DNA from 3 places in the Bacillus sp. LQ16 genome. Region 2 is predicted to be linked to each of the others. Evidence: predicted binding sites of a transcription regulator. Region 2 holds the regulator's gene; each other region holds the start of a gene.

Region 1 (7,245 bases), 1.1 Mb from region 2:
CTACTTTATTTTCTAAGTTAATAACAAGCGTAGCCACTCTTGCGATATCCTCTTTCGTCGGCACATTTACTTGTTCTAAATAGTTTTTTGTCGTATCATTTAATGCTTTTTGATAAAACAAATTCAAATCTAGAACGCTGCCCATCCAAGCAGAATATTCTTCTGTTTTAATTGTTTCATTGAGCGCTTTTCCCCAAAATGTTTCGGTTTGTTCATAAGCATTTTTCCATGCTTGTAGTGGATCGAATTTTTGATCAATCACTTTACCTACACTCCCTTTTTCTTTTTTGAAACAATTCAACCTATTCACTATTTTCTAATATTCTGAATAAAACTTCAAGTCTATATTTTATTTTTTTCTATTTTCTAACAAATGTGTTGACTTTAAAAACAGATAGGTGTAAATTGCACTTATAAGCAAAAAATTCCATCTAACTGATTCATGAGGTGATGCACAATCATGCTACAAAATGAACCAGAACAACGCGAAAGTTTGGAGAACAACCAAGCGAAACAACCAAACTCCATGCCAAAAAACTTCTTAGTTCCCTTCTTACTTCTCTGTCTAAAAGACTGGAGTCTTCATGGTTACAAACTTATTCAAATGCTAATGGATATCGGCTTTTCTTCTGTTGACCAAGGTAATGTTTATAGAACACTACGCAAATTAGAAAAAGAAAACCTTATTTCTTCTACTTGGGATACAAGCGATGGAGGGCCGGCAAAAAGAATTTATTCTTTAACTGAATATGGAGAGCAATATTTAACAACATGTGCGACTTCTTTTGAACATTATCAAAATATGTTGCGGACGTTTTTCACGTTATACACCAATGCATTCTTTCCATTTTCTACTTCTCCAGAAAAGGATGAAAAGGATTCTTCATCTTCACCTGGTGGTACAGCAGAGTAATCTGCGTTCACAATATGCAAAAAAACATTTGGGGGTCAAACAATGGAAACTAAACCATACGAATTAGTCGATGCATTTTGGAAAAACTGGTCTCAATCACTTTCCCTTTTTTCTTCAGCTGGGAAACAATTAGAGCAACTTACTTTAGAAACATTAAAACAACAACAAGACGCTTTGCATAAATTAACATCAGGAGTAGATGAACTAGAAAAAGAACTACAACAAATCACTGCTCAGTTCAATAACCAATATACAGATTACGTGAAACAATTAACTGGTAACTCCTTAAATGATCAAATTAACGAGTGGCAAGACAAGTGGAAAGAACTTTCTGCTCATATGCAGCAGCTTACTGTTTCTCCTACAAAAACATCTTTGTCAATTCTGACACAAACAAGCGGTCAATTTGAAGAAACAACAAAACAATTTATTGAGCAACAACAATTACAACGTGAAGAGGCTCAAAAACAGTTAGAGGGTTTTTTGGAAGAGTTCAAGTCAAAACAGTTGGAACTCGCAAAAAAGTTCGAGGAAAACTCAAAAAATCTATTTACTTCCATCAAGTAAGAAAAATGTGGGAGCTAACTGCAGCACAAACAAAACTCTTTCTTCCTCCTACTACATCAAGATGGCTAACATTTTTCGATATGGAAAAGAAGGAGGACAAAATGAATCCATTTCAAGAAGCACAAACTGTTCCGGAGCTTCGTTATGATGAGATTCAAGTCGGTGATCAAGCATCCCTTACAAAAACAATTACAGATGAAGATGTTATCAATTTTGCAAAATTGACTGGAGATGTGAATCCTATTCACATTTTAGATTCTTTTGCAAAAACGACAATGTTTAAAGAACGTATTGCTCACGGTATGCTCGTTTCGAGTTTTATTTCTACTATCCTTGGAACGAAACTCCCAGGCAAAAATACGATTTATTTATCCCAAAATGTTTCATTCCGTGCCCCTGTCAAAATCGGTGATACACTTCGTGTTGTGGCAGAGGTTATTAAGAAGCGTGACGATAAAAAAATCATTACGTTGCAAACAAACATATATAATCAATCAGATGATATTGTCGTGGAAGGAACAGCGACAATACTAAAAAAAGAGTAGCAAAGTTGCTACTCTTTTTTTCTATCCAAGAACTTCTAATCGCACCGATTACTTCCGCGTATGAGTATGTCATTTCCACATAAAATAACGTTACCAGTTTAGATAAGAACTTAGCTGAACTGGACTACTCATAAGGATGTGTATCAACATGGTAAAAACAAACAAATTATTAGTTCCAGGTGCAGAACAAGCGCTTGAACAATTTAAATATGAAATTGCACAAGAATTTGGTGTAAGCTTAGGTTCTAATACAGCATCTCGTTCTAACGGTTCAGTTGGCGGTGAAGTAACAAAACGTCTTGTTGCTTTAGCTCAACAACAATTACGTGGATAATTATATAACATATGGCTTAGAGGCAGATATTATCTGCCTCTTTCTATTTTCAACATACATAATAGTGCTTTTTCACATACTAATCAAAGCAAAACGAAAGGAGCAATATGTGACATGAAACGGATTAATATTAGCATGAGCCCTCCCCGCGTTCTTACTTTATCTTTTATTGTATTATCAGTTGTCGGCACATGCTTATTAAAACTGCCAATTGCTACGACAACGTCCATTTCATGGCTCGATGCCTTATTTACAACCGTTTCCGCTTGTACTGTTACTGGGCTTGGTGTTGTGGATACTGGAAAAGTGTTTACTTTATTTGGACAATGTGTCATTTTAACGCTTATACAAGTTGGCGGGCTTGGCATTATGAGCTTTGCGGTCTTAATTGCTATTATGCTCGGAAGAAAAATCGGTCTTCAAAACCGTATTTTATTACAACAAGCATTAAATCAAACGAATATCGGCGGCGTTATCCGTCTTGCCAAAGCATTATTTTTATTCTCTTTTACAGTCGAATGTATCGCTACTTTAATTCTTTCTTTTGAATGGGTACCCAAATATGGGGTTGCCAAAGGGATCTATTATAGTTTTTTCCATTCAATCTCAGCCTTTAACAATGCTGGTTTTTCTGTGTGGAGCGATAATTTAATGTCCCATTCTCATAGCATTCTTGTCAATTTCGTCATTTCCTCTCTCATCATTTTAGGTGGAATTGGTTTTACAGTAATTGTAGACATAAAAAGAAAGAAAAACTTTAAAAACCTTACACTACATTCAAAACTTATGCTCACTTCTACTCTAATCGTCAACATTATTGCTACCCTTTTTATTTTTATATTCGAGTTCCATAACTCCCTTTCTATGAGAGGTTTTACCCCATTTGAAGAAGGAATGGCCTCTTATTTTCAAGCAATTTCAACACGAACTGCCGGGTTTAATACTGTTGATATTTCTACATTGTCAAAACCTTCCCTCCTATTAATGATGCTCCTTATGTTTATTGGTGCTGGTAGTGCTTCAACGGGTGGTGGGATTAAGTTAACAACATTTTTAATCATATTTTTTGGCGTATTTAAATTTTTACAAGAACAAGAGGATATTGTCGTATTTAAAAAATCCATTAAAGATACTCTCATTGTCAAATCATTAACCATTACTATTATTTCCATTTCATTTATCTTTTTTGCTATTTTAATTTTGAGTATTACTGAGCGAGTTCCTCTATTGATGAGTGCTTTCGAAGTATTTTCAGCATTCGGGACTGTTGGCCTCAGTATGAACTTAACACCCCACTTAACTATAATCGGAAAAGCTATTATTATCTTTATGATGTTTTTTGGGAAAATGGGGCCTTTAACATTGGCTTTTTCATTTGCTCGTAAAAAGAACCGGAAAATAAAATATCCTAATGAAGATATTTTAACAGGTTGACAACCGTATCAATTATCCATATAATGAGAATACAATAACATATCTCCAAAGGGGAGTAGCGTCCAAGAATATTTCTTGGAAACAAAGTCGTCATTACGTAGAACTTAGTTCTTCCGGCTTTGTTGGCATTTTTATTACATATGTCTAGCAAGACCTTTGCCTATTAACGGCAGAGGTCTTTTTTGTATTCATTTCCAAATTCTTCCAAAGTTAATAGGCAGGAGTATGGGGAAACTAAATAGTGGGGAAATTCTTCACTTATTTAGAACTTATAGAGATGAGAGGAGAATGTACATGGATGTATCATTATTATTGGAGTATGGTTGGGTATTACTCATCCTAATTGCACTTGAAGGGATTTTAGCGGCTGATAACGCTCTTGTTCTTGCAATTATGGTAAAACATTTACCAGAAGAAAAACGAAAGAAAGCACTATTTTACGGATTAGCGGGGGCATTTGTTTTCCGATTTGGATCGTTATTTATGATTTCGTTCTTAGTCGATGTATGGCAAGTGCAAGCAATCGGTGCCATCTACCTTATGTTTATCGCTGGTAATCACTTATTTAAAACATATGTTAAAAAGAATACAGATGAAGAAACAGAAGAAAAAGAAGCAAAGAAAAAACAAGAGAACTTCTGGTGGACTGTATTTAAAGTTGAAGTTGCTGATATCGCCTTCGCAGTTGATTCAATTTTAGCTGCCGTTGCACTAGCAATGACTTTACCAAAAACAGGATTAGGTACAATTGGTAGTCTAGATACAGGGCAATTCGTTGTTATCTTTGTAGGTGGACTTATCGGATTAATCATTATGCGATTTGCAGCAACTGCATTCGTACAAATCTTAAAACGTAAACCAGGACTTGAAACTGCAGCATTCTTAATTGTAGGTTGGGTTGGTGTGAAGCTAGCAGTTTATACATTAGCACACCCTGCATTAAATGTAATTCCACATTCATTCCCAGAATCCACTCCGTGGAAGCTTACATTCTGGATTGTATTAGTCGGAATCGCAGTTGGTGGTTGGTTCTTCTCAAAAGAAGTAGAAGTAAAAGTAGAAAAGAATTTAGACGAAAAAGCGCTGTAATTACAGCGCTTTTTCTTTTTCCTTTCTTCCTCTCAATGTCCAGAAAAAATTCCATTATACTATCTTTTGTAAACGTTTTCTTAACGTATGTATGTCCTTTTTGTGAAACATTGCACAAACTTATTGAAAGTGAGAACAATTCCATGTACTTTATTCATATAAGGAGTATTTATAGAAGATTTACTAAAGGAGCGTATTACTCATGCTAGAACAAGGACTAGATTATGTTGTCAAACTGGCTAAAAGCAAAAAGAAAATGCTAGATACAAACCCAATGCAATATTTCATTCGTGCTGCACTTGCGGGTATTTATATCGGTTTTATTATTGTACTATGTTTTAAATTAGGTAACTTTTTTCACATTGCAGATTCACCAGCAACTTATTTAACTGCTTCTATGTTTTTCGGGATTGCTCTCGTACTTATTATATATGGCGGTGCTGAATTGTTTACTGGAAACACAATGTACTTTACTGTAGCAACTTTAAGAAAAGAAACAACGATTTCTGATACACTTCGTAACTGGGTTGCTTGTTATGCAGGTAACTTAGCCGGCGCGTTATTCTTTGCCTTACTATTTTACGCAACTGGAATTTTTGAAGCAATTGATCACGGTCACCTAATGAATAAAGTCGTTGAAGGAAAGATGAACACACCTACAATGCAGTTATTCTTTAAAGCCATTTTATGTAACTGGCTCGTATGTCTTGCTTGCTTCTTACCATCTCAGGTTAAAGGCGACACGGCAAAAATAATGGTCATGATGCTACTTGTTTTCACATTCTTCTTATCTGGTTACGAACATAGTATTGCAAACTTGTCACTCTTTGCTTTATCTTTAGTTTCACCACATCCTGAGACAATTTCTTTTTCAGGTGCTATTCATAACTTAATTCCTGTTACAATCGGTAACATTATTGGCGGATCAGTATTTGTCGGTATGGTATACCACTACTTAACAAAAAAAACACCTGAAGTTCAACAGGAAGAAACTGAAATCGCAGCAGCTCAACAAGAAGAGATTATTCCTTTACAAGCACATATGAAACATTAAAAACTCCAAAGTTTTACTTTGGAGTTTTTAGCTTCCCACGTATTTAACAACAAGGTGAGGATTAATTTCTCCTTCTTCCTTTCCCTTATCCATTCTCTGTTTCATCTTGTGCATACCGATGACATCATTCGTATGAAGGTGAATTTCATTTACATATAACCCCTCTGTACAAAAAGCTTCTACAAAATCCAGTCCATTTTTTGCTCCCCATCCCATATTAAAATCAAGGGAAAGAATATTCACATCATAATCCCGAACCATTTGCAAAGCACATTCTACTGTAGTTGCGGGCACATACCCGAACGGGCAACTTCTTTGATCATCCATATATACGTTCATTTTCTATTCCCTCTCTAATTTGAATATACGGCCAATACATAACATATTGCCCCAAGACTAATAAAAGGACCAAATGGAATTGGTTTTCGTACTTCTATACGTTTTAATACGATACCCACCCCAAAGAAACAAAGACTGAAACAAGATGCTAAAAATAAAATGATAAAAACGCCTTTCACTCCTACTATAAACCCAAGTAACGAAAGTAGTTTTATATCACCTCCGCCAAGCCCTTCTGGATATATCTTTTTCATGCAATATAACAAAATGAATATAACACCACTACCAACTATACTATCTGTCCAAGTAACTAATTGTACAAAAACACTTTCAAGAATGAGTAAAACGGCAAACGAAATTAAAATACAATCAGGAATTAACATATATAAGTAATCTGTAACTGAAATAATAAGAAGTAGCGAAAAAAGGGATAAAATGATAATAAGCTCTCGTTCTATTCCAATCATATACACGGTAAGAAGAAATATACTTCCTGTTATACATTCAAATGCTACATACATAATTGGAATTTTCCTCTTACAATTCGTACAACATCCTCTTTGTATATAAAATGAAATGATGGGGATTAGTTCTTTTGGCCTTAGCACATATTTGCAATAATAACAATGTGAACGCGGGGTAATAATAGACGCACCTAATGGAACCCTCATCGCAACTAGCATAAAAAAAGAACCAAACACCATCCCTGCTAACAGTGCATATAAATAAGTGAACATCCCTTCCTCTCCTTTCCCAAAAAACATAGCAAAAAAAGGAGAGAACTTCTACTTCATATTATCCTTTATTCTACTAAAAAGCAGGCCATTTTCTGGCCTGCTTTCCCCTCTTTTATACGATGAAATATACTGCTTTTAATGGTCCATGTACTCCGACAACAAGATTCATCTCAATGTCAGCCGAGTTACTTGGCCCTGTAATAAAGTTAATACAAGATGCCGCTCTCTCCCCA
Region 2 (7,245 bases):
CGTGTATACGTTCATAAGTGAAGTACCACCACCTGCAACGATACCTTCTTCTACTGCTGCACGAGTTGAGTTAAGTGCATCTTCAATGCGAAGTTTGCGCTCTTTTAACTCAGTTTCAGTTGCTGCACCGACTTTAATTACTGCTACGCCACCTGCAAGTTTCGCAAGACGCTCTTGTAATTTTTCACGATCGAATTCAGAAGTTGTTTCTTCTAATTGCGCACGAATTTGACCGATGCGAGCTGCGATTTGCTCTGTATTTCCAATACCTTCAACTACAGTTGTGTTTTCTTTTGTAACAACAACTTTACCAGCGCGTCCTAAAGATTCAACTGTAGCAGATTTTAAGTCACGACCTAATTCTTCAGTGATTACTTCGCCACCAGTTAAGATTGCGATATCTTCTAGCATTGCTTTACGACGGTCACCAAATCCAGGAGCTTTAACAGCTACTACATTGAATGTACCACGAAGTTTGTTCACTACTAATGTAGCTAAAGCTTCGCCTTCTACATCTTCAGCAATGATAAGAAGTGGTTTACCTTGTTGTACCACTTGCTCTAATACTGGTAAGATTTCTTGAATGTTAGAAATCTTTTTGTCAGTAATTAAGATATATGGGTTATCAAGAACTGCTTCCATTTTGTCAGAATCAGTGATCATGTAAGGAGATGCATATCCACGATCAAATTGCATACCTTCTACTACGTCTAATTCTGTTGTGAATCCTTTAGACTCTTCTAAAGTAATAACGCCGTCGTTACCAACGCGCTCCATTGCTTCAGCGATTAATTGACCTACTTCTTCGTCAGCTGCAGAAATAGCAGCTACTTGTGCGATAGAAGATTTGCCTTCGATTGGTTTAGAAATCGTTTTTAATTCTTCAATTGCAGCAGTAACAGCTTTTTCGATACCTTTACGAAGACCCATTGGGTTAGCACCAGCTGTTACGTTTTTAAGACCTTCACGAATCATAGCTTGCGCTAATACAGTTGCAGTTGTTGTTCCGTCACCAGCTACATCGTTTGTTTTGCTAGCAACTTCTGCTACTAATTTCGCACCCATGTTTTCGAATGCATCTTCTAATTCGATTTCTTTTGCGATTGTTACACCATCATTTGTAATAAGTGGTGAACCAAATTTTTTCTCAAGTACAACGTTACGACCTTTTGGTCCAAGCGTTACTTTTACTGCGTTTGCAAGAGTGTCGACACCGCGAAGCATCGAACGACGTGCTTCTTCACTAAATTTAATATCTTTTGCCATAATAATTGACCCCCTTGGATTTTTTAAGATTTATATAATTAACCGATAACTGCTAAAATGTCACTTTCACGTAAAATCAAGTAGTCTGTACCTTCGTATTTCACTTCAGTACCTGCATATTTTGAGAAGATGATAAGATCACCTGCTGCTACCTCTAAAGCAACACGCTCACCATTTTCAAGCACTCGACCAGTACCTACTGCAACAACTTTACCCTCTTGTGGTTTTTCTTTTGCAGTATCTGGTAATACAATACCACTTGCTGTTTTTTCTTCTGCTTGAACAAGCTCAATTACAACGCGATCACCTAATGGCTTTAGCATGAACAATAACCTCCTCATTTTGTTATGTAAATTTTATTTATTAGCACTCAAGTCACCCGAGTGCTAACACACTTATAATAATAAATAATCTCAATTTCTTTTGCAAGTAAAAAAATCATAATTTTTTCGCAAATTACTATATAAACTTTCTATATAGAATACTGCCTTTACTATATGAATCGTTGTTTCCCCTACTCGTATGTTACAATATGAAAGACACCCTAAGTTGTTTTCGCTAAACGTACAACTTTTTCCTGTCTCCTACTTTAATTTCAAATACGGATTTACAAAAAAATCATAATTCGAATGAAAGTTTATATCGTAGATAACATATTTACATGTTATCCTACCTCATCTCATACACTAGAGTTAGAAAGGATGGTTAAACTATTTGAAGAAACAATACTGGTGGATTATCGTTACATACATTTTAATGCAGTTATCTGGAATTGTTGGATTACCACTTCTCCTAAAAACAGGACTCTATGATAATAGAGGATTTACCATGGAGGAAAAAGGACAAATCATAACGGGACACTGGGCGATTATTAGCTTCTTTGTTGCATTATGTATCGTTCTTTGGTTACTTAGAACAGACATTCGTGACAGGCATTTAGATGCAATGCGCTCTTCTGTTCCAGCTACTATTGGATGGATTTTCATCGGCTTCTTCTTGGCTTTCTTTTCACAAATAGTTGCCGGTATGATCGAGATGCAGCTGCTAGGAATTAAACAAGGTTCAGAAAATACAATGAAACTGATGGAAATTGCAAGAACGACACCTTGGTTCCTTATTGTCGTATCTATAATCGGACCTATCTTGGAAGAAATCGTATTTAGAAAAATTTTATTTGGTACACTTTATAAGAAGTTTAACTTCTTTATTGCAGCTATCATTAGTTCGCTTGTATTTGCAGCAATCCATTTTGATTTTACTCACTTATTGGTATACACTGCTATGGGGCTCGTATTCGCCTTCTTATATGTGAAGACGAAGCGTATTATCGTTCCGATTGCAGCTCATGTTGCGATGAATACATTAGTCGCTATTGGGCAAATTTTTATGAGCAATGAGCAAATTCAAGAAATGATTAAAGAAGCTGAAAAAATGCAAGGCTTTATCGGAGGATTTTTTGTATGAGAAACTCACCATTGTTCATGGCTGCACTATACTTCCTTCTTGGATGTATCTTTACACGCTTCGCCATTACGAACGTGACAGATACAATCTGGAATGTGTGGACAATACTATTTGCAGTTATGGCAACAATTGATTTTAATTTGGCGCTTCGCCTTATATTAGTTAAATTCACAAAGAAGAAACAATAATAAAACGCAGAGGTCGCTTCCTCTGCGTTTTATTGTGGATAGTTTTTCAAAAAGTAAACTAATGTTTGTAACTCTACAGCTAAATCAATATGATGAATTCTAATATTCTCTGATACGTTTAATCGTGCTGGTGTGAAATTCAAAATACCATGCACGCTCGTTTCAGCTAATCTATCTGCTACAGCTTGTGCTACTGTAGCCGGTACTGTTAATATTGCCACTTGTATATCATTTGATAATCTCTCTTCTAATTCATCTAAATGGTATACAGGAATGCCCCCGATTTCTGTTCCAACTTTCTCTTCACTAACATCAAATGCCATTTCAATTTTTGTATTATTGTTTTTCGTGAAATTATAATGTAAGAAAGCGGTCCCTAAATTACCTACTCCAATAAGTGCTACACGCGTTATATCATCTTGATCAAGTGTTTCGCGGAAAAATGATAATAAATAATTTACGTTATATCCGTATCCCTTTTTCCCTAACGCTCCAAAATACGAAAAATCTCTTCGTATTGTTGCGGAATCTACTTTTACCGCTTCACTCAATTCGGCCGATGAAACACGCTGCTTACCAGAAAGAGATAAGTTTTGGATAAATCGATAGTATAGAGGCAATCTTTTAGCAGTGGCTTGTGGAATCTTTTGCTGATCCATATGACCTCTCCTCTCTTCCTATCTTTATTCATATACTTTAATCAAATACAGAAGTTTAGCACTCATTAAATTCCTTGTATAATAAAGAGAAGAAGTATTCTCTCTTATTTTAAACTATACACTATTTTTAGTATGATTGAGAAATATAAACATGGCAAAGTTAAGAAATTATTTGAGGTGAAAACATTGATTTTATTACAAGTAAATGGACTTTCGAAATTATACGGTGCAGAAACAATTCTTGCAAACATAAAATTGGAAGTACAAACAAAAGATCGTATCGCATTAGTTGGAAGGAATGGAGCTGGAAAATCTACATTATTAAAAATTATCGCTGGTGAATTATCACATGATGGTGGCGAAATTATAAAACCGAAAGATGTCTCAATCGGGTATTTAGCTCAAAATACCGGCTTAGAAACGTCTTTAACAATTTGGGATGAAATGCTAACCGTCTTTACCCACTTACAGCAAATGGAGACAAAACTTCGAAGGCTTGAGCAAGAAATGGGAAAAGAAGAAAACTTTTCAAACGAAGCTATATATGAAAGATTGTTAGCTGATTATGACCAATTGCAACTCAATTATAAAGATCAAGGTGGATATCAATATGAAGCGGACATTCGCTCCATTTTAAGCGGCCTTGGCTTCCCAGTTGAAACGCACCAGACGACGATTTCTACTTTAAGCGGTGGGCAAAAAACAAGATTAGCTCTTGGGAAATTATTATTAACAAAACCAGACTTACTTATTTTGGACGAGCCTACAAACCATTTAGACATCGAAACATTAACATGGCTTGAGCAATATTTACAAGGTTATCCTGGCGCAATATTAATCGTTTCACATGACCGTTATTTCTTAGACAAACTCGTTACACAAGTATATGAAATTTCGAATAAAGAAAGCAGACGATTTGTTGGTAACTACAGTAAATATTTAGACTTAAAATCAGCATTATATGAGCAAGAAATGAAACGTTACGAAAAACAACAAGATGAAATCGCAAAACTTGAGGACTTCGTTCAAAAGAATATAGCTCGCGCCTCTACAACGAAACGTGCTCAAAGTCGCCGTAAACAACTAGACAGAATGGAATTATTAACGAGACCATTAGGTGATTCTAAGTCAGCATCATTCCACTTCGATATTGAAAAGCAAAGTGGAAATGATGTTTTACAAGTAAAGGATGCAACCATTGGCTATGATGAGGACCCTATAATTGAAAACGTAACTATGCGCTTAACTCGCGGAGATAGTGTTGCTTTAGTTGGTCCAAACGGAATTGGGAAATCCACATTATTAAAATCTATTGTGAATAAGTTACCACTATTAAATGGCGATGTTTCTTTCGGATCAAATGTATCTGTTGGTTATTATGATCAAGAACAAGCAAACTTAACATCTTCTAAACGGGTTTTAAATGAACTATGGGATGAATATCCACTGCAACCTGAAAAAGAAATCCGTACTATACTCGGGAACTTTTTATTTACAGGAGATGATGTACTGAAACCAGTATCTTCCCTTAGTGGTGGACAAAAAGCTCGATTAGCTCTTGCGAAACTTATGATGCAAAAGTCAAATTTATTAATTCTGGATGAGCCTACGAACCACCTTGATTTAAATAGTAAAGAGATTTTAGAGAATGCTTTAATTGATTATCCAGGGACTCTTCTATTTGTCTCACATGACCGCTACTTTATTAACCGTGTAACAACGACTGTGGTTGAGTTATCAACAGAAGGTGCACAGGAATATTTAGGGGATTACGATTACTATGTGGAGAAGAAAAATGAAATGATTGAACGCGCAGCATTTGAACAACAAGAACAGCAAGAAAATCAGGCACCTGTTCAAAAAACTGTAGCTCAAGAAAAATTAAATTATCTCGAAGAAAAAGAGCGTAAACAATTAGAACGTCAACGCACTCGAAAAATTGAAGAACTAGAACAAAACATCGTAAACTTAGAAGAAGAAATTGCTACGTTAGAAGATCAACTTTGCTTACCAGAAATATATGCAGATTATGAAAAAGCGAGTGAAATTACAACTAAAAAACAAACGCTACAAGAACAACTTGAAACGTGTATGGCAGAGTGGGAAGAGCTACATGTATAAGAGTATTTAAATAAGGAAGATGTCTCATCAGTCATGATTTTTGACTATGTGACATCTTTTTTCTTTAAGTACATAAATAATTTTTTGAATATATCAATGGTAACTCGGAATATATCAACCATTTTTCAAATACATCTATCGTAACCCTATATATATAAACGATTCGACACGAAATATCGATTTACCGACAAGGATTGACAACATCAGCACCCTCTATAATAGAAGGATATTTCAAAATGTTTTTCAGAGATATCTTCTTACTTTTTATTTCCCAAAAAACAATATATTCAAAGGTCAGACTTCATCTAGTTTATCCACAAACTTATACACATATCCACCTTTATAAAATAGCTATCAAAACAACTTTTCCACATTACCCACAACTAACAAAAAAGATATCAACACTTTATATACACAACAAAACCCACATTATCAACAGATAATATGGGTTTTATCCACAAGCTGTGGTTAATTATGTGCATAACTATGCTTCAATATCTAATCCTGGATTCGCATTTAAGGCTAATGTTGCACGCTTGCCTTGTTCATACGCAATTGTCCCTGCCGCTGCAATCATTGCTGCATTATCTGTGCATAAAGATAGCGGTGGAATAATTAGTTCAATGTTTTCTTTTTGTGCAAATTCTTCTTCTAATCGCGCACGAAGTCCTTTATTAGCAGCTACTCCACCAGCAAGAAGTAATTGCTTTACATTATAAGCCTCTGCTGCACGAGCTGCTTTCGTTACAAGTACATCTATTACACTTTCTTGGAAACTTGCCGCTAAATCTTCTGGTTTAATTTCTATCCCACGTTGTTTCGCGTTATGCACAGTGTTGATAACTGCTGATTTCAATCCACTAAAGCTAAAATCATATGAATTCGGTTCTAGCCATGCACGAGGCAAATCAATTGTTGGTTCTCCTTCATGTGCAAGACGATCAATATGAGGACCACCTGGATATGGCATAGATAACGTACGAGCTACTTTATCATATGCTTCTCCAGCTGCATCATCTCGCGTTTCACCAATTACTTCAAATGAACCATGTTCTTTCATATAAACAAGTTCTGTATGCCCACCAGATACAACAAGTGATAATAGCGGGAATTGAACTTCTTTTACTAAACGGTTCGCATAAATATGACCAGCAATATGATGAACACCGACTAGCGGAATATCATGTGCAAAAGCTACTGCCTTCGCTGCATTTACCCCAATTAGAAGTGCTCCTACTAAACCAGGCCCTTCTGTTACAGCAATTGCATCAATATCATCAAATGTGATGTTTGCTTCTTTTAAAGCTTCTTCTAACACAACTGTAATTTCTTCTACATGATGACGGGATGCAATCTCTGGTACAACCCCGCCAAAACGTTTATGACTTTCGATTTGTGATGCAACGACATTCGCAATAATTTCCGTTCCATTTTTAACAACCGCTACCGCTGTTTCATCACAGCTTGTTTCAATCCCAAGTATAATCGTATTTTTTTCCATTATATATTCACCCACATTACAAGACCATCTTCCTGATTGTCTGCAT
Region 3 (7,245 bases), 890 kb from region 2:
ATCAAGAACATGAAGAATTCGAAAAAGGACTAAAACGTCTTTATCAATTCAGCCCATCAGTAAAATCAGGAAACTTCCAGTCTGTACAAATTAAACGTTCTTATAAGCATGCGATAAATGGTGTTGCGATGACATTACCAGCAAATACAGTTGAAGAGTTGTTACGAATTGGTGTTGTAAAACGCATTTGGAAAGATTACGAAGTGAAATTAAATTTACCAAAACAAGCTGAGCAAAAAGCACCTCAAAAACTAACAGATAGCATCCCGCAAATTGGAGTAGATAAGTTACATAGTGAGGGCATTACTGGAAAAGGAATTAAAGTTGGCGTATTAGATACAGGTATTGATTACAATCATCCTGACTTAAAAGACGTATATAAAGGCTATCGCGCAAAACCTGGCGAGGACTCTAGCAAAGTAGATCCAAATTCAGTAAAGGGTTGGGACTTTATTAATAATGATGCAGATCCAATGGAAACTACTTATTCAGAATGGCAACAATCTGGTGCTCCTGAATTTGATAACCGTGGTTCTGCCTTCTACACAGCCCACGGCACTCACGTAGCAGGTATCGTTTCTGCTCAAAAGAAGAACCAATCTGATTCAGCAGTAAAAGGTGTTGCACCTGACATTGAACTGTATAACTATCGTGTACTCGGTCCATACGGAAGTGGAGATAGTTCAGGTATTATCGCTGCAATTGATAAATCTATTTCTGACGGTATGAACGTTATTAACTTATCGTTAGGTGATGATAGCAACAATCCTCTTGATCCAACATCTATCGCTGTTAATAACGCGATGCTTTCAGGCGTTGTTACAGTCGTTGCTGCTGGTAACTCTGGACCGAATCCATCAACACTCGGATCACCAGGTGCTTCGCCATTTGCTATTACGGTTGGAGCCAGTGATAGCTCTATTTCCTTACCGAAACTATCAGGTCATGCTGGACAATTACAATTCCCTAACCTAATTTTGTTCGGCAAAAACTTCACTGATAAAATAGAAGATTTCAAGGGACAAACTTTACCTATTGAATCTGTAGGAATCGGTACGCCTGACGAGTTTAGTAAAAAAGATGTGAAAGGAAAAATCGCTCTCGTTGCACGTGGTACAACCTCATTTGATGAAAAAATTGCTAACGCAAAACAAGCAGGTGCAAAGGCCGTTATTATTTATAACAACGTGGATGGAGAAATTCCTTTCTACGTTGGTGAAAGCACAAAATACATTCCAACATTCCGCCTAACGAAAGAAGACGGTGAAAAACTAAAAACTCAAATTGAACAAGGTAGCACATCCTTAACTTTCGATGAAATTAATTACATTCAAACAGAAGGCGATCATCTTGCAGACTTTAGCTCACGCGGTCCTGTTACAGCAAATGATGATATTAAGCCTGATATTACAGCGCCTGGTGTCGCTGTCCTTTCAACAGTTCCTGAATATATTAACGACCCGCAAGAGGGTGAAAACTACGCTGTTTCCTATGAGCGTATGCAAGGAACATCTATGGCTTCCCCTCATATTGCTGGCGTTGCTGCTCTAATTTTACAAGAACACCCAGACTACTCTCCGTTCGATGTAAAAGCGTCTCTTATGAACACAGCTGATGATTTAAAAGAAAAATATTCGGTGTATGAAGTTGGAGCTGGGCGAGTAGATGCTTACAACGCCGTTCGTACAGAAACAAGCTTTAAAGTATTAGATACGACACAAACTGTTGTAAATGATGAAGTAATTGAAGTGCCCGAAGAAACTGGATCTATTGCATTCGGTAAGTTTTATCAAAAAGACGGTGAAGCTCTTGAACAAAAACGAAATATAAAAGTAACTAATCATAATAAACAAGAGAAAAAAGAATTTAAAACAGAAATTTCTTATACACCAGCTTCGTCTACTATTAACGATGCTGTCGCAAACGGTGTAAAAATCTCTGCTCCAGAAACAATTACTCTTGATGCTGGCAAAGCAGGTGAAATTGAAGCAAAAATTAATGTTCCAGCCGGTGTAAAACAAGGCCGATATGAAGGATATATTCATATTACGAACACGAAAAATAAAGAAGAAACATATCAAATCCCATTCTCTATTCGTGTATCAGAGCCTGGTATTGAAAATGCAATACTATCAAGAAAAGCAATTTCAACTGATACATCTAAATTTAATCCATACGGTGAATCGTATGTTCACGGGGCATTCCAATTAAACAGCGAACTTGAAACGTTAGATCTTATCGTAAAAGATTCCAAAACAGATAAAGCTCTGGGCTTCATTGGGACATTAAACACAAGTGGACTAAAAACTGATGTGTATTACTACTTAGACTCATTCTTTAATGGAAAAGTGTATCCTTTTACAAATGATCCTGCAAAACCAATTGGTGATGAGAAAATCAACTTACCAGAAGGAGACTACACAATTGAGTTTGTCGGTTATGATAAGGCTGGGAAAGCACGTGTAAAAGGTGATTATGTTGTAATTGATAATACCCCACCAGAAGTGAAACTAACTGGATTAAAACCTGGTATTTACGAGTTAAATGAAGAAAATTATACAGTAGAAGATGGCAAAAAAGCACTATGGATTAAAGGAAATGTATACGATTCAAACGTTGACTACTTAAAAGGAAAAGGATTAAACATTACGCAAGAAGCGAATGGCGTTATGTACTATGACTATTCTCCATACTTGCATAAGTTTTTACCGATTAATGCAAATGGCGACTTTAAAGTTGGCATTACACCTGACTCCTTCAGAACGGAAGGTCCAATGAACACAGGCGTATATATTTTCGATTATGCAACTGCAGGAGCTGACTATCCAAGCGGTGTAAATAACTACTGGTTTATCCCACAAGGTGCTCAATATGCGAAAGCTAGTTACGATAAAAAAGAATTATATAAAAATGACGAGTTCACAGTAACACTAAACGCAAAACACGTAAAACAATTTGTTGCTGGGCAATTTAATGTAAACTTCCTAGAGAAGAACTTCAAATTTGCAAATGCAAAATTTAATCCTGCTTTTGAAAAGCTACTTTCCGAAAAAGGAGTAACCGCAAAAGTAAATGAACCGAAACTAGAGGCAGGTTCGGTTACAGTTGGCGGCACTATCGATGACAAAAACTTTGCTGGATTAGATGGTGATTTCCCGTTCATTGATGTAACTTTCAAAGTAGAAAATGATGAATTTTATGAAGCAAACGCTCAATTAGAGTCACCAATTTTTGTTTACTGGAAACAAGGTGAATCAGAACCAAATAGAATGCGTGTACTTCAAGATCAAACATTCTCAGTTATGTCCTTAAATTCACTAGTAGAAGGAAATATTAAACCTGGTGCATTCTTAAATGAACGTGGATATTTAGATGAAAAGTTTGATTATGCAAAGCTTGGCGTAAAAGTATACGCAACTGATTCTTACCGTCATAAGTTTGAAGGTTCACTAGATAAATATGGGTACTTCAAACTAAATGGACTTCCAGTTAATAAACGCGACTATAACCTATATGTAGAAGTGCCAGGACATTTAACAAGCCGCCTAACAACGAAACTTGGTACTGAAAAAGACGGTAAGCTGCTTGGCCAATATTATTATGCAAGACCTGACGAAAACCTTGCCGGCGATGTAAATGCTGATAAAGTAATCGATATTAAAGATGCTGAAATTATCGCTAGCAACTATGGTAAAAAAGGACTAACTGTAAAAGACGGAGACCTTAATAAAGATGGGATTGTCGACGAAAAAGATATTCGCTTCGTTGAAAAGAACTTCTTGAAAAAAGGGCCAGATGCATCTAAATCACAAACACCTGTAGAAAAATCAAAAAGCGGTACACTGACAGATATTTTAAAGAAATTGGGATTAACGCCTAAAAAATGATAAAGTGAAACTTTAATCAGTGGGGGGTGTTCATCCCTCACTGATTATCAGCCCTCACCAATCGGGCTTTTACGGGCAGTTGATCACCAAACTAACTTCTTTGCTTTCGCTGCATTTTGAGGTGGGGATCTTACTGCCCGTTAATGCGGGATAATAAAGAGCACTCTACGTAAAGTAGAGTGCTCTTTTCTATAAACGACCCTTATCCAGCAAAAGGGGTATATTGGGGATATACAAGGGAAACCGGAAAAGGAATTTATATTAAATTATATAAGTTCAGAGGTAAGAAGCAGTTTCCCACCTCTGAATTATTTAGCAATTATTATAGTACTGGTTCCATTGTTTCTTTTAATACTTTTACAGAATGAGCGAATTTCGCTTTTTCATCTTCATTTAGCTCAAGTTCTACGATTTCACGTACACCTTCGCGGTTAATTACAGCTGGAACACCTACGTAAGCATCTTTCTCTCCGTATTGACCTTCAAGGTATGCAGATACAGTTAATACGCTGTTCTCGTTGTTTAAGATTGCTTTAGTTACACGAAGTAGTGACATACCGATTCCGTAGTAAGTTGCACCTTTACGCTCGATAATATGGTAAGCTGCATCACGTACGTTTTCGAAGATTTTATCTAAGTCTTCTTGATTGTACTGTTCGTTGTTAGCTAAGATTGTTTCTAGTTTTTGTACACCGATAGTAGCGTGGCTCCATACTGGAAGTTCAGTGTCACCGTGTTCACCAACGATGTAAGCATGAACGTTACGTGGATCTACATCTAAGTAGTCACCTAACATGTAACGGAAACGAGCAGAGTCTAAAGTAGTACCAGAACCGATTACGCGCTCTTTTGGTAAACCAGATTCTTTCCAAGTTACGTAAGTTAAAATGTCAACTGGGTTAGTTGCGATTAAGAAGATTCCATCGAATCCACTATCCATAATACCGCGAACGATTTGTTTAAAGATCTTTGTATTTTTCTCAACTAAGTCTAAACGAGTTTCACCTGGCTTTTGTGGTAATCCAGCAGTGATAACTACTAAATCTGCATCTTTACAATCTGCATAGCTACCGCTCCAAACTTTTGTTGGTGATGGAGAGAATGGTACCGCATGGCTTAAGTCCATTGCTTCCCCTTCTGCTTTTGCTTCATTAACATCTACTAATACGAACTCTTCAGCTACACCTTGGTTGATCATTGAGTAAGCGTAACTACAACCTACAGCTCCTGTTCCTACTAATACTACACGATTGATACCTTTTTTCATGGTAATTTCCCCTCTCTATTGTTCACATCTATTTTTTATGATTGTTTAAGTAATTAATTAAAATACTAATTTAATGTTGTTTAACTTCTTTACATTCATATTGTAGCACGTATTATTGTGAATTACTTCACAAATTATGACCTATTTGTGAACTTTTTCACATAGAGTGTAAAGTTATTAGAATAGGTGTGGAATCAATTTCAATGGAGGCGTTTTCTTTAGATTGTGAATAAAAAGAATGTGATTTGATTATTCCCTATAGCTAAATTCAATTTCTATAATCAAACTAACACATTATCTCCTTATACGCTGGACATCAGTTGGCCTATATAGACTACGGTGACATAAATGAATTAGCATATACTTTACCACCTCCCTTTTAACTATTACCGTATATTAATAAAAAGATATTATTCAAAATCATGCATTCTTTTCTAATAATAAACCATTCAATATAAGTGATAGGCTATGCAAAGCTTTAGACAAATGTGCTTCTGCATCTTCAGAATTCGCAATCCAACAAGCAAGGTCCACTAGTCCACCATTTATGAATCTTGCTAAAGCTTCGCAGTCCGTCTTTTCAATAATACAGTCTTTCATTAATTGCTGAAGCATCTCCGCCATCGTCGTTAAACATTGCGAATGCGATGATTGATAATAACTATTTCCTAATACTGCTGGTGCATCACGAAGTACAATTCGCTGAATTTCTGGATTAAGTGCCATCGTTAAATACGCACGACAACGTCCAACAAACCCTTCCCATTTTCCTTCCGCTTCATCTGATACTTTCCCTAATTTATTATCCATTTCGATATCAATTTCTTTTACAACTGCTTCTAACAATCCTTTTTTATCACCAAAATGATGATAAATTGCACCACGTGTTAAACCGACAGATGCTGTAAAATCATCCATAGACGTATTTACATATCCAACTGTACCAAAGGCCTCTCTTGCTGCACTCAGCAATTTAGCACGTGTTTCAGTAATCATTTCTGCTCTCGTTTTTTTAATCATCTTTTCCTCCTACTTCTATTCATTCTCTTTATTCAAAATGAATTGCACTATAGTATCGTTCTCTATATAAAAGAATAACTCCTTTAAACATCGGCTCTCTATCCAGAGATAAAACATTTCAATTGACATACGCACCGTATGTCAATATGATATTTACATACGGTGCGTATGTAAATTATTTCTAGCTTACAAGATAATATAACTTCTTACCTATATCCTACATTGACTCACTGTCCCTTTTTATAGAAGGTATTAATGAAACAAAGGAGGATTTAAAAGAATGAAGAATGTATATGCAAACGTCAAATACTTTGGTGATTATTATGTTTAATTCCTACCGTGAGATTTTCAGTGCTCCTGGTACAAAAGGATTCTCTTTAGCAGGGTTTATAGCTCGGATGCCCATATCAATGATGGGCATTGGTATTGTTACAATGTTATCTCAGTTACGTGGTGACTATTGGCTTGCTGGAGCTGTTGCAGCCACCTTTACATTATCATCTGCTTTACTAGCTCCTCATATTTCTCGGATGGCCGATCAATTAGGGCAATCTCGCATACTTCTTCCGACTACAGGTATCAGTGTTTTCTTTACGATCCTCTTACTTCTATGTACGAAATATGAAGCTCCTTATTGGACGCTATTTCTATCCGCCTTATGTGCAGGTTGTATGCCAAATATGTCAGCTATGGTACGTGCACGTTGGACTAAACTATACCGTGGATCCCATAAATTGCATACAGCATTTTCCTTTGAATCGGTCGTCGACGAAATTTGCTTCATAATTGGTCCTGTATTATCTGTCAGTTTAAGTGTTATGTTCTTCCCAGAAGCAGGGCCACTTTTATCATCTGTTTTTCTTACAATTGGGGTATGCCTATTCATCCTACAAAAAAGCACAGAACCACCTGTACACCCTGGCGACATTACAAACAAAGGAACAGTATTTAAAATTGGTTCTTTGCGAGTACTAGTATTCACACTCATTGCTATAGGTACTATCTTTGGCACAATAGATGTCGTTAGTGTAGCTTTTGCTGAACATCAAGGAAACGCAGTAACTGCTAGCT

What was found. Region 2 encodes Rex, which represses fermentation and respiration genes when NADH is low (regulators of the CRP and FNR family bind a similar motif). Its sites were predicted from a motif close to TTGTGAAATATTTCACAA; they were not measured.
Region 1: a site for Rex is predicted at 4,983-5,000, ahead of AC3EMB_RS06900 (formate/nitrite transporter family protein). Genes of this name have one in related genera too.
Region 3: a site for Rex is predicted at 5,270-5,287, ahead of AC3EMB_RS24035 (L-lactate dehydrogenase). Genes of this name have one in related genera too.

What each region holds. Positions count from the first base shown of each region.
Region 1 covers NZ_CM173491.1:1,367,571-1,374,815, reverse strand. Annotated here, with positions in the region: gene phaR (polyhydroxyalkanoic acid synthase subunit PhaR) at 1-262, opposite strand, end outside; gene phaQ (poly-beta-hydroxybutyrate-responsive repressor) at 461-913, shown strand; gene phaP (polyhydroxyalkanoic acid inclusion protein PhaP) at 956-1,480, shown strand; gene AC3EMB_RS06920 (MaoC family dehydratase) at 1,582-2,025, shown strand; gene AC3EMB_RS06915 (alpha/beta-type small acid-soluble spore protein) at 2,174-2,359, shown strand; gene AC3EMB_RS06910 (TrkH family potassium uptake protein) at 2,474-3,793, shown strand; yybP-ykoY riboswitch at 3,832-3,997, shown strand; gene AC3EMB_RS06905 (TerC family protein) at 4,088-4,882, shown strand; gene AC3EMB_RS06900 (formate/nitrite transporter family protein) at 5,085-5,936, shown strand; gene AC3EMB_RS06895 (cyclic-phosphate processing receiver domain-containing protein) at 5,964-6,275, opposite strand; gene AC3EMB_RS06890 (prepilin peptidase) at 6,290-7,012, opposite strand; gene AC3EMB_RS06885 (LutC/YkgG family protein) at 7,125-7,245, opposite strand, start outside.
Region 2 covers NZ_CM173491.1:250,855-258,099, reverse strand. Annotated here, with positions in the region: gene groL (chaperonin GroEL) at 1-1,266, opposite strand, end outside; gene groES (co-chaperone GroES) at 1,305-1,589, opposite strand; gene AC3EMB_RS01500 (CPBP family intramembrane glutamic endopeptidase) at 1,981-2,730, shown strand; gene AC3EMB_RS01495 (YdiK family protein) at 2,727-2,918, shown strand; gene AC3EMB_RS01490 (redox-sensing transcriptional repressor Rex) at 2,948-3,577, opposite strand; gene AC3EMB_RS01485 (ABC-F family ATP-binding cassette domain-containing protein) at 3,764-5,698, shown strand; gene tsaD (tRNA (adenosine(37)-N6)-threonylcarbamoyltransferase complex transferase subunit TsaD) at 6,183-7,199, opposite strand; gene rimI (ribosomal protein S18-alanine N-acetyltransferase) at 7,199-7,245, opposite strand, start outside.
Region 3 covers NZ_CM173491.1:4,741,699-4,748,943, forward strand. Annotated here, with positions in the region: gene AC3EMB_RS24030 (S8 family serine peptidase) at 1-3,887, shown strand, start outside; gene AC3EMB_RS24035 (L-lactate dehydrogenase) at 4,210-5,154, opposite strand; gene AC3EMB_RS24040 (TetR/AcrR family transcriptional regulator) at 5,575-6,174, opposite strand; gene AC3EMB_RS24045 (MFS transporter) at 6,498-7,245, shown strand, end outside.